DNA from 4 places in the Mesorhizobium sp. M8A.F.Ca.ET.165.01.1.1 genome. Region 1 is predicted to be linked to each of the others. Evidence: predicted binding sites of a transcription regulator. Region 1 holds the regulator's gene; each other region holds the start of a gene.
The links. The regulator LexA, encoded in region 1, represses DNA repair genes until DNA is damaged. The targets are predictions, from matches to a motif close to TGTTCNNNNTGTGTTCNG.
Positions count from the first base shown of each region.

Region 2: a site for LexA is predicted at 1,742-1,759, ahead of EN808_RS28405 (ImuA family protein). Genes of this name have one in related genera too.
Region 3: a site for LexA is predicted at 1,666-1,683, ahead of EN808_RS24175 (DNA recombination protein RmuC). Genes of this name have one in related genera too.
Region 4: a site for LexA is predicted at 1,311-1,328, ahead of parE (DNA topoisomerase IV subunit B). Genes of this name have one in related genera too.

Region 1 is NZ_SRTH01000003.1:636,154-639,272, reverse strand. It holds gene EN808_RS12400 (GntR family transcriptional regulator) at 1-652, shown strand, start outside; gene lexA (transcriptional repressor LexA) at 1,063-1,806, shown strand; gene EN808_RS12390 (ComEC/Rec2 family competence protein) at 1,800-3,119, opposite strand, start outside.
Region 2 is NZ_SRTH01000015.1:18,422-21,540, reverse strand. It holds gene EN808_RS28415 (hypothetical protein) at 1-29, opposite strand, end outside; gene EN808_RS28410 (hypothetical protein) at 203-1,330, opposite strand; gene EN808_RS28405 (ImuA family protein) at 1,796-2,548, shown strand; gene EN808_RS28400 (DUF6504 family protein) at 2,463-3,119, shown strand, end outside.
Region 3 is NZ_SRTH01000010.1:160,766-163,884, reverse strand. It holds gene EN808_RS24180 (GFA family protein) at 1-134, shown strand, start outside; gene EN808_RS24175 (DNA recombination protein RmuC) at 380-1,633, opposite strand; gene def (peptide deformylase) at 1,737-2,267, shown strand; gene fmt (methionyl-tRNA formyltransferase) at 2,273-3,119, shown strand, end outside.
Region 4 is NZ_SRTH01000003.1:392,511-395,629, reverse strand. It holds gene EN808_RS11235 (type II and III secretion system protein family protein) at 1-144, opposite strand, end outside; gene cpaB (Flp pilus assembly protein CpaB) at 235-1,161, opposite strand; gene parE (DNA topoisomerase IV subunit B) at 1,400-3,119, shown strand, end outside.

The sequences.
Region 1 (3,119 bases):
TGGAGTCGGCTGGACGCCATTGCGCGAAGCCTTGTCGCGGCTTGAGGCCGAACGCCTGGTCACCGCCATCAGCAATCGCGGTTTTACCGTGGCTCGGGTGTCGCGGGCCGAACTGGAGGACCTGGCGCGCGCCAGGATGGTGGTCGAGATCCCCCTGTTCCTCGAATCGATGGAGAAAGGCGGCAAGGAATGGGAAGATGCCGTGGTCACCGCCCACTACCGGCTCTCCCGTTGCAAGACCGCCGTCGACGATCCGTCGGATGCGGCGGTCGACAAATGGGACGAGAATCACGAGGCTTTCCATGCGGCGCTGCTGAGTGCCGCCACATGCGATTGGCTGTTGCGTTTCCGCTCGACGATCTCGGATCAATTGCGCCGGCATCATCGCTTTCTTGGTCTGGCGCCGACATTGCGGGCCGCGGCCGGCCTCAAGGATGGCTACGAAGAGGCGATGGAGGCGCTGCGCGAAGCGATTGCGATCGAACACCATACCGCGATCATGGAAGCGGCACTCGATCGTGACGTCGAGCGGGCCAAGGCGCTGATGGTGGCCCATATCGGCTACACCCTGCACGTCTATGTCCACAGCGAAGACAGCGGCGCGACCAAATACGCCGCCCGCGCCGGCAGCTTGAAAGCTGGTTCGGGATGACTCCGGCGCTTCCGCGACACCTATTCGCACGCGTTGGTCGGAGTGGGGCCGGACGCCTGGGTCCATCGCTGCCCCGAAGCTGCCAGTCGTTGGCGTTTTGGTTTCGTTTCGTTCCGCGAATAATGGACCGATAAATTATACAATCCGCCCGGGGAAAGCCTTCCGAACGGCTGACGCCAAACTCGGGAGCGGATGGGCCACAGGCCATTAACCATAACGATTTCAATGGGCCTGCCGATGGCGGAAAAGGTCGGCTTCTGCCCGCCGTAGCGGACAAAAAACATCCGCAGCCTTAACAAATTCATTAAACTTTAAACGGTTGCGGAACACAACTGGAACAGATAGTGTTTGTTCTGGGTTTGTTTTTTCGATTCTGGTTCAGACCTTCGTTCAATGCCTTGGGGGCCGCCATGCTGACACGCAAGCAACATGAACTGCTGATGTTCATCCACGAACGGCTCAAGGAAAGCGGGATACCGCCCTCCTTCGACGAGATGAAGGAAGCGCTCGATCTTGCCTCCAAATCCGGGATTCATCGCCTGATCACGGCGCTGGAGGAACGCGGCTTCATTCGCCGGCTACCCAATCGGGCGCGCGCGCTGGAGGTGCTGCGGCTGCCGGATTCGATCGCGCCCGGCCTGAACGCGGCAAAGAAATTTTCGCCCAGCGTCATCCAGGGCAGCCTTGGTCAAAACAATCTTGGCCGCCAGCTCAAGCCGGCAACGGCGCCTTCGCGTCTGCCCGCGGCCGGCAATGACGACGATGTGGTTTCAGCCGTGTCCATCCCGGTCATGGGCCGTATCGCCGCCGGTGTGCCGATCGATGCCATCCAGCATCAGACGCATTCGATCTCGGTGCCGCCGGATATGATCATGGGCGGCGAGCACTATGCGCTGGAGGTCAAGGGTGACTCGATGATCGAGGCTGGTATCTTCGACGGCGACACGGTCATCATCCGCAATGCCAACACGGCAAGTCCGGGCGAAATCATCGTGGCGCTGGTCGACGAGGAGGAAGCGACGCTGAAGCGGTTCCGCCGTAAAGGCGCCTCGATCGCGCTCGAAGCCGCCAATCCAGCCTACGAAACGCGCATTTTCGGGCCGGACAGAGTCAAGGTACAAGGCAAGCTGGTCGGGCTGATCAGGCGCTACTGAGCCGGTTTGCCATCGGACTTGTCTGGCTTTTTATAGGGCGGCAGCCCCCTCTTATAGGGCGGCAGCCCCCTCGCCTCGCGTGAGAATTTTCGCTGCTCGTGCCAGGGCCGGTATGGTCCGTCGACAGCGAATTCGATCACAGCCGGGGTTGTGGCCGACTGGGGATCGAAGAAGACGGCAGCACTTCCCTTGCGGGCGAGCTGCCGTTTCGTGACGACGACAACCAGCGGATTGTGGCAGGCGTCATAGGCGGTCGCGTCATTGACGACGATCAGGTCGGCGAAGGCGCAGGCTTTCCAGGTGTTCTTGCGATCCTCGACATAGGCGACGATCGCGCCGGAAGGGTGCCTGGCAAGGCAAAGGCCTTCGCGGCAATAGAACGGCGATCCCTGCGGCAGGTCGGTGGGAGCGGCAATATCGAATTGCCCGTCCGCCTTGTCGAACATTTCCGGTTTGACGATTGTTTCGGAGACCAGAGCGCGTTTCCAGTTGTCGGCCGCGAATTCGTTCGGACGTTCCCGGTTGACGGCCAGTTCGCCATTGCCTATCGGCAGTGCGACCAGCCGTGCGTCTTCCGAGATCAGCACATCGGGCGTGCGTATGTCCGACACAGTCAACAGACCGGCAAGTGCGAATGGCAGTGCCGCGAGCCGCAGCCAGGTCGTCGCCATCGTCGCGATGACCAGCGCGACGGCCACCAGCAGCACGGATTGCTGCGAGATCAGACCTACCCCATCGATTGGCGAGCGCTCCGATATCCATGACGATACGGCGATCATCGCTGTCAGGCCTTTGCCCATCACGTAGAGAAACGGGCCGTCGGCGCCGAAGGGCATCGCCAGCGAACTGAGGACCGCAAAAGGCATGACGACCACCGACACGATCGGCATGACGGCCAGATTGGCGAACAGGCTGAGCGGCGATACGCGCTGGAAATGCCAGATGGCAAACAGCGCCGTCGCGCTGCCGGCAATGATGGAGGTCATGGCCAATCCACCTGTCGCCAGCAGGAATTTTCGCGTCAGGAACCCGGGTAGTGACCGCTTTGGCGACGGTGGCCTCGTCTTACCAGCGCGGTGGTCCGCCCAGCCGGCATAGGCGCCAACAAGGGCCGCGGTTGCCGCGAACGACATTTGGAAGCTCGGGCCGACGACCTCGTGCGGGGAAACCAGGATAACGGCGATCGCCGAGATGGCCAGGTTGCGCATGGTGAGCGCCGCGCGATCGAACAAGACGGCAATCAGCATCACCGCCAGCATGATGAAGCTGCGTTCGGCCGCAACGACGACACCGGAAATGACGAGATAGGCGGC
Region 2 (3,119 bases), on a different contig from region 1:
AGGCGAAACTCGGCCAGCATGGCCAGCATGGTTTTGCCGCTTCCCGGCGCGCCGACAATGCGGATGGGCAGATCAAAAATGTCGGCCTTGCGAGGATGCTCGGCCAGGAATGTGGTGAGTGGCGCCGGACTCACGATCTCCAGGAAAGTAGTGTCGTCACGAATGTATTCGGTGGCGCGGCGGAGAAATGGATTTGCCATGGTCAGCCGTGCCTATCACGCCGACGAAACAAGGGCTGCATCGCGTGACCATTTTCATTGGTCGTTTCCGCCCAGAGTAGTGGAATGCTGTTGTTAGGTGTGTTGTGCTCAAGGATAAGCGGCAAGGCGCAGTCGGCATAACCCATCTTGAGATCGGCCTGCTCTGCCTCGCCAGCATGTTCGATCAGCCGAAGGTAGAGAGCGTGATTATAGTACTTTTCGCAAAGCGCGATGACGGCGTCGTCAGCGCCTGGATTGAGTTTGAGCGAGGCGGGCAGCAAGGTGCCCTGGGTCACATCGATTGACCCGAAGGTTCGGTCCGCCCATTCGAGATTGGCCAATTTGGTGCGTTGGAGTAGCGCCTCGTGCGCCTGGGTGGTCGAGATATAATGATGAATATGCAGCGCGTAATTCTCGACGATCGGAAAGGTCTTTCCCTGTGCCTCAACCGCCTTGCGCGCACCGATCAGCATGTCGTTGAATTTTTGCAGCTTGCCCTTCCACTCGCCATCCTTGAAGCGAATGAAGGTCGTACCTGAGCCGGTGAAATCGTCGATCAGGTAGACATGCTCGAACTGCTCGTCGCCAGCGTCGGCTTCCTTGATTTTCTTCGCAAGATCGAGCCATTTCTCGATGCCGATATTCATCATCGGCACGACCTGCTCCTGGGTGATGCGGCCGCTGTTGGCGCGCCGCATGATGTCGATACGGCTGCCGTCGCTCATGCCTATGAATAGCGAGCGTCGCTTAATCCGCTTGAAGGCTGCGACCCCATCGCTGCTGCCCCAAACCTCATGGGGTGGGATGCCGGCCTGCTTGGCGGCAAGGCGCCGCAGATGCGGCGTCACCGTTTCTGGATAAAAGGCCTCGATCACGCGATAAAGCTCTGCATTGGAGATGTAGACGAGCCGGTGCTTAATGAAATCATAGGCCGTCTGGCGGTCCTCGGCATCGAACTGTTTCAGCCAGATTGCCAGGTTTTCGATAAAGCGGGATCCCGCTCGGAAATCGCTGTAGCCGTCATATTTAGTCGAGGCCATTAGCCGCAGCCAAGTATACTCGGCCGTCGCCACGCCGTCATCGGTCCAGTTCATGATTTGCGCAATAAGGCGCAGGCCGAGCAGGTTCATCGGCACCACACCGTAACATGTTCAAATATCGTCTCGCGCACGGAATCTCCCCCTGGAGAGTTTGTAGCGAATTGCACATCGTTGGCAAAGCAATTGAGTCGCGCTTTCAGTGGAATGATGCGTACTCTCGAAATGGAGGAGAAATCGATCAGATTATGCTGCGACTACGGCTTCACACGTCAATCGGCCCAAAGCTACGATTGGGAACGCCCAAAAAAACAGTGAACGAGTGAATGCGGCAGGAATACTGAACGATCGTCTGCTTCTGGAGTCGCGCTATGACGGGCTGAACGGCTGAGATGAGGCTTAACGCCGCCCTTGTGTTGTCGAAGCAGCCTGTAATTTCGCAAGCGGCGCCGCGAAACACGCCAGCGGCTCGCTGATGCCCACTTGACTCTCGTTCACCAATCGTAGAACAAATAGAGAACATTCTTATATACGCTTTCTTGGAGGTCAACCACCATCTTGCGGCCGGAGCCCGCCATAGAGTCATTGCGCGCGCGGATCGAGAAGATCGAGGGCCGAGGCCGGCGCGCCATATCTGTACTTCCTTTCGGAATAGCCGAAATCGACGCACGACTCCCGGGCGGCGGACTGGCGCTCGGCGCGCTGCATGAAATCGCAGGCGGCGGCAATGGCGCCATCGACGGTGCGGCAGCAGCGCTGTTCGCCGGCGGTGTGGCGGCGCGAACGCGGGGCAAGGTCTTGTGGTGCATCACCCGCCCAGACTTGTTCGCCCCAGCGCTGGCGCAGGCCGGCCTCAAACCTGACCGGGTCATCTATGTTGAGGCCGGCGACGACAAGACGATCCTCGCCTGCATGGAGGAAGGCATCCGGCATGGCGGGCTGGGCGCGGTCGTCGGCGAGGTCGCGCGCCTGACCATGACCGCTTCGCGGCGGCTGCAGCTTGCCGCCGAGGAAGCGCACACGATCGGCATCGCGCTGCGGAGATGGCGGCGGCAGGCGGAGGCGGCCGATTTCGGGCAGCCGACGGCAGCCATGACACGCTGGCGCGTCTCGGTCCTGCCATCGGCGCCATTGCCTGTACCTGGCGTCGGCCGTCACCGATGGCTGGTCGAATTGATCCGCGCCCGCGCGGGCGAAAGTGCCGATTTCGAATTGGAGGCGTGCGATGGCACGGGTTGTCTCGCTGTTCCTGCCGACCTGGCCGACCGACAGGGTGCGGCGCAAGGCCGGCGATGGGGCGCCTCCAGCTGAGGCTCCGCTCGTCCTGATCGGCCGCGATAAAAACAGGCGCTTGGTGCTCGCCGCCGACGCCGCCGCACTCGTCGCCGGCCTGCGCCCCGGCATGCCCGTGACGAAGGCGCAGGTGCTGGTGCCGGACCTCGCGATCCAGGACGCCGATCCGCAAGCGGATGCCAAGGCGCTCGAGCGGCTCGCCGTCTGGATGCTTCGATTTGCACCGATCCTAGCGCCCGACCCTCCCGACGGGATCGTCATCGACACGACCGGCGCCGACCATCTCCATGGCGGCGAGGCCATGATGCTCGAGGGCATGGTCGGACGTCTGGCCATGTCCGGCATCGTCGCCCGCGCCGCGATCGCGGACAGCTGGGGTGCGGCGCATGCAATGGCCCGCTATGGCGGCCATCGCATCCGCATCGCACCGGCCGGCCATGGTCAATCGATCCTCGAACCGCTCGCGCTCGAGGCGTTGCGGATCGCGCCTTCGACGGCGGCCGAACTGCGCAAGCTAGGCTTCCAACGGATCGGCGATCTCCTGAAACAGCCGCGCGCCCCGCTTGCGTTGCGCTTCGGTCCGGAGATC
Region 3 (3,119 bases), on a different contig from region 1:
CGAAGGTCTATGGGATCAGGGTCGGGACCTCGCGGCAGCGTCAGGACCTGGTCCCGAGACACCAGAAATGGCACCGGTCGGCGCTGCACTGGCTTCCGGAATTCGAGGGCATGACGACGGTGGAAGAGCAGTAGGGTTAGTAGGCTCCCACAAGACCTCTGCGATTAGCGAAGCCTCCTATCGCTTCGTCATCCTCGGGCTTGACCCGAGGATCCATGCCGTGACCTTGCCGAAGGATGCCGTGGAACGGAATTCTGCACTGTTGCGGCGCGCCGCGGTCGCGGCATGGATTCTAGGGTCTGCGCGCGTCGCTCCGCTCCTTGCTCCGCCCTAGAATGACGATGGGATAGACGCTTCGCTAATCTCTGGCGTCGAGCGACTACTCTCCATCTTCGACAACCCTCAGCCTCAGCTGTCCCGTCTTGGAATCAGCCACGCGCGGTGCGGCCTCCACCTTGGCGGGGGCGCCGTGTGGGACGTCGGGCTCGCCTTCTCCGAACTCCAGCGCCTCGATCTTCTGGCCGCGCTTGGTCACTTTCGAGGTCGAGACGAGGATGTCTTCGATGTCCTTGGCCGACTGGCCGAAATGGCCCTGCAATTTGCGCACCCGCTCGTCGACGCGCTGGACATCTTCCATCAGCCTGATGACTTCGCCCTGGATCAGATGCGCCTGCTCGCGCATGCGGGCATCCCTGAGGATCGCCTGGATGACCTGGATCGACAGCATCAGCAGCGAAGGCGAGACGATGATGACGCGGGCGCGGTGCGCCTTCTGCACGACCGCCTCGAAATTCTCATGGATTTCGGCGAACACCGATTCCGACGGCACGAACATGAAGGCCGTGTCCTGCGTCTCGCCCTGGAGCAGGTATTTTTCCGAAATGTCGCGAACATGGACCTCGATGTCGCGGCGAAAGGCCTGGGCCGCGACCTTCTGCAGGTCGGCGCCGTCGGCGGCGCGGATGGCATTCCATGCTTCCAGCGGAAATTTGGCGTCGATGGCAAGTGACGGCGCGCCGTTCGGCATTTTCACCAGGCAGTCCGGCCGGCTGCCGTTCGACAGCGTCGCCTGGAATTCATAGGCCCCATGCGGCAGGCCGTCGGCGACGATCGCCTCCATGCGCGACTGGCCGAAGGCGCCGCGGGTCTGCTTGTTGGAGAGGATCGCCTGCAGCTGCACGACCTGGCCGGCCAGCGACTGGATGTTGCCTTGCGCGGTGTCGATGACCGCCAGCCGCTCCTGCAGTTTCGCCAGGCTCTCATGCGTGGATTTGGTCTGCTCGGTCATGGTCTGGCCGATGCGGCCGGTCATGGCGTCGAGGCGCTGGCCGATCGATTGCGTCAATTCGGCCTGCCGGGCGCCGAACACTTCGGCGATGGCCCCCATGCGGCCCTGCATTTCAGCCTGCGACTGCAAAATACCAGCCATGCGTGTCTCGGCGTCGCGGGCATGGTCGGCGGCCTCCGCGGCGGCGACCCCGCGCGCCTTGGCCGACCGCCACAGCGCAACGACGAGCGCCACGAACAAGCCGAGAAACAGCAAGGCGCCGAAGGCCAGCGCGTGACCCAGCGTGATTGTCGAGGCGCCGAGCCGTACGACAGGCTCCGAAAAGATGGTGCTGAGATCATTCATGTGGACAGCATAGCCGATTCGGCGGGCTGGCACAGATCAAAACGTGAACGAGGCTCAGGCGCACCGGTTGACGCCTTTCCTTGGAGGTCTTAGGTGAAACGCCATGCCGATCAAGCCGCTCATCATCCTTCCCGACCCCATCCTGCGCCAGGTTTCCAAGCCGGTGGAGCGCGTCGACGCGTCCTTGCGCAAACTGGCCGACGACATGCTGGCGACCATGTATGACGCGCCCGGCATCGGGCTGGCGGCAATCCAGATCGGCGAACCGCTGCGCATGCTGGTGATCGACCTTGCCAAGGAAGACGAAACGCCGGCGCCGCATGTCTTCATCAACCCGGAGATTCTCGAAAGCGCCGACGCGCGGTCGGTCTACGAGGAAGGCTGCCTGTCGATCCCGGATTACTATGCCGAGGTCGAGCGCCCGGCTTCGGTGCGGGTCAAATATCTCGACCGCGACGGCACGCTGCAGGAGATGGAGGCCGAGGGCCTGATGGCGACCTGCCTGCAGCACGAGATCGACCACCTCAACGGCGTGCTGTTCATCGACCATATCTCCAAGTTGAAGCGCGACATGGTGGTGAAGAAGTTCAGGAAGCTCGCCAAGGACAAGGCGCCAGGCAAACTGGTGGGATAGGGGAAATGCCCCTTCGTGTCATCTTCATGGGTACGCCGGGGTTTTCGGTGCCGACGCTGCGCGCCATTGCCGAAGTGGGACATGATGTCGCCGCCGTCTACACGCAGCCGCCGCGCGCCGCGGGCCGGCGCGGGCTCGAGCTGACGCCGTCGCCGGTGCAGCGCGAGGCCGAGCGGTTGGGTATCGAGGTGCGCACGCCGGCATCGTTGAAAGGCGAGACCGAACAGGCCGCCTTTACAGCGCTTGGCGCCGATATCGCCGTGGTCGTCGCCTATGGTTTGCTTCTGCCCAGGGCGGTTCTGGAGGCACCCCGGCTCGGCTGCATCAACGGCCATGCATCGCTTTTGCCGCGCTGGCGCGGCGCCGCCCCCATCCAGCGGGCCATCATGGCAGGAGACCTGGAAAGCGGCATGATGGTGATGCGCATGGAGGAGGGCCTGGACACCGGACCGGTGGCATTGCTTGAAAAATGCGCCATCGACCCCGATATGACAGCCGGCGATCTGCATGATCGATTGATGAGCGTTGGCGCTGCCCTGATGGTGGAAGCGCTGGCACGGCTGGAACGGAATACCCTGACATTTACCGCGCAAGCGGCCGAAGGGGTGACTAACGCCAGGAAAATCGATAAATCCGAGACGCGCGTGGACTGGACGCGGCCTGCGGCCGATGTCCACAATCACATTCGTGGCCTGTCGCCCTTTCCCGGCGCCTGGTCCGAAATTGAATTTGGCGGCCGCATGGAACGGCTGAAACTGCTTCGCTCGACGCTGTCCGAAGGCCTGTCGCCTTCGGAAGATTTGGGCGAGTCGGGAGGAATTCTCGATGACCGGCTGACGGTCGCCTGCGGAA
Region 4 (3,119 bases), 240 kb from region 1:
CGCGCTCGTCATGATCGTCTTGGGCTTGCCCTTGGCGACCTTGATCGACGCATTCCTGGTCGACGAGACATGGACGATGTCGTTGTCCGCCTTGGCCGCGCCGACGAAGGCGAGCATGCCGCTCGCGGCCAGTGAAGCCGCCATCGCCAAGGCGCGCACCAAACGCAACCGATCCGTCATTCGATATAGGGTATGCATCGCCATTATCCCGTCCCGCCCGGTCCCCACCGGTCTTTACTTCTGATCCCGCGAAGGAACCTTGTATTCCTCGGCCTGCGTGCCGCGTGTCACGATGACCGTCTTGAACTTCGGCTTCTCCGGCTCCTTTGCGACGGCATCGAACAGGGAGCCGGCCGCCGCCTGGGCCTTGGAAGCCACAGATCCGCCGAAGGAAGAGATGGTGGTGACGCCGTTCTTGCCGTCGCCGCCTTCGCTGGCGGAGCGCAGCGAAAGCGACAGCGTGCCGACGGTGCGGGCCAGCGCCACTTTCTGCGCGCCGTCGCTCGTCACCTCGATGGTCACGGAATTGGCCACCTGCGGCGTCGTCTGGCGCTCGTCGGCGCCCTGCCCGACGCTCAGCACCTTGGCGTCGGCAACGACGATTTCCGAGGTGATGGTCGAACCGGCCGCGCCTTGCGCGTTCTTGGCGACTTCCTGGATTTCGCCGGCATCGCGGGTCAGCACGACATCGACCCGGTCGCCCGGCGTGACGAAGCCGCCGACGCCGGCGATCTCGTCGGTGCGGATGGTGACCGCCCGCATTCCGGGCGTCAGCATATTGGACAGCGTCGCGCGGCCGTTCGGTCCGGACAGCTTGGTGAGCAGCACCGGCTCGTTGACCTCGATCGGCGACAGCACGACCCGGCCACCTTCGCCGAGCAACCCGTCGATGGTCGCAAAGGCGCCCTGCGGCAGGGAATCCTGCGGCCACGGGATTTCGCTGAGTTTGGTGCGATCGAGCTCCATGCCATAACGCAATGGCGCGGTCGCCACCACGATCGTCTTGAATTCGATCCTGGGTGAGGCCGGAGCGGCGATCGAGGCCGTCTTCTCCTGGGCATCGGCCTGGGCTTGGCTCTTGACCCAGAAATCCGCGGCAAAGATCGAGATCGCGCCGAAAACGGCGGCGATGCCGATCATCGTTATGGCCTTGCCCCTCACACCTAAACCCCTGACGCCTGCAGTTTCTTGTTATGTTGGGCTCACGCTAGTCGGCATTGTTAAAGAATCAGGAATCTTGTGCGGTGGCATTCGACCTATTTCCGCCCGCTTGGTTATCGAATGGTTTTAGGGTAAGAAGGGCTAAATCCCCGAACGTAACAGGAACCTCCGTCGCTTGGCGCCGAAAAGCGTGGCAGTATCGACGGGTGATTCGCAGCACCGGACCCTTATGGTTGGCATGGACGACAACAACGATCTCTTCGGCAACATCGACAAGCAGCCGCAGCCGGTTCGCGCGCCGGCGCGCCCAGCGGATCCGCTGGTGCAAGCGGCCGCCAGGCGCCCGGCCGCGGCCAAGGATGGCAGCGAGGGTTACAGCGCCGCCGACATCGAGGTGCTCGAAGGCCTGGAGCCGGTGCGCCGCCGGCCTGGCATGTATATCGGCGGTACCGACGACAAGGCGATGCACCATTTGTTCGCCGAGGTCATCGACAATTCGATGGACGAAGCGGTTGCCGGCCACGCCACCTTCATCGATGTCGAGCTTTCCGCCGACGGCTATCTCACCGTCACCGACAATGGCCGCGGCATCCCGGTCGATCCGCATCCGAAATTCAAGAAGCCGGCGCTCGAAGTGATCATGACGACGCTGCATTCGGGCGGCAAGTTCGATTCCAAGGTCTACGAGACCTCCGGTGGCCTGCACGGCGTCGGCGTTTCCGTCGTCAACGCCCTGTCGGACCATCTCGAGGTCGAAGTCGCGCGCGGCCGCCAGCTTTATCGCCAACGGTTTTCACGCGGCATTCCGGTAAGCGGTCTGGAGCACCTCGGCGAGGTGCACAACCGCCGCGGCACCAGGACGCGTTTCCATCCCGACGAGCAGATCTTCGGCAAGGGTGCGGCCTTCGAGCCGGCACGGCTCTACCGCATGACGCGCTCCAAGGCCTATCTGTTCGGCGGCGTCGAAATCCGCTGGACCTGCGATCCTTCCCTCATCAAGGAAAAGGATCAGACGCCGGCCAAGGCGGAATTCCATTTTCCCGGCGGCCTCAAGGATTATCTGAAAGCGTCGCTAGGCGACGAATTCCAGGTGACGCGCGAAATCTTCGCCGGCAAGAGCGACAGGCAAGGCGGCCATGGCTCGCTCGAGTGGGCGGTGACCTGGTTCGGCGGCGACGGCTTCATCAATTCCTACTGCAACACCATTCCGACCGGTGAAGGCGGCACGCACGAGGCCGGCTTCCGCAACGTCCTGACGCGCGGCCTGCGGGCCTATGCCGACCTCGTCGGCAACAAGCGCGCCTCGATCGTCACGTCGGAAGACGTCATGATCTCGGCCGCCGGCATGCTGTCGGTGTTCATCCGCGAGCCGGAATTCGTCGGCCAGACCAAGGACAGGCTGGCGACGATCGAAGCGATACGCATCGTCGAGACCGCGATACGCGACCCGTTCGACCATTGGCTGGCCGACAATCCGCAAGAAGCCTCGAAACTGCTCGACTGGGTGATCGCGCGCGCTGACGAACGGGTGCGCCGCCGCCAGGAAAAAGAGGTGTCGCGCAAGAGTGCGGTGCGCAAGCTGCGCTTGCCGGGCAAGCTCGCCGACTGCACACAGAACGCGGCGGCAGGTGCCGAACTCTTCATCGTCGAAGGCGATTCCGCCGGCGGCTCCGCCAAGCAAGCGCGCGACCGTGCCAGCCAGGCCGTCTTGCCGCTGCGCGGAAAAATCCTCAACGTCGCCAGCGCCGGCAATGACAAGCTGGCCGCCAACCAGCAGATATCGGACCTGATCCAGGCGCTTGGCTGCGGCACGCGGTCAAAGTATCGCGACGAGGATTTGCGCTACGACCGCGTGATCATCATGACCGACGCCGATGTCGACGGCGCCCACATTGCTTCGCTGCTGATCACCTTTTTCTACCAGGAGATGCCGGCGCTGGTACGCGGCGGCCATCTCT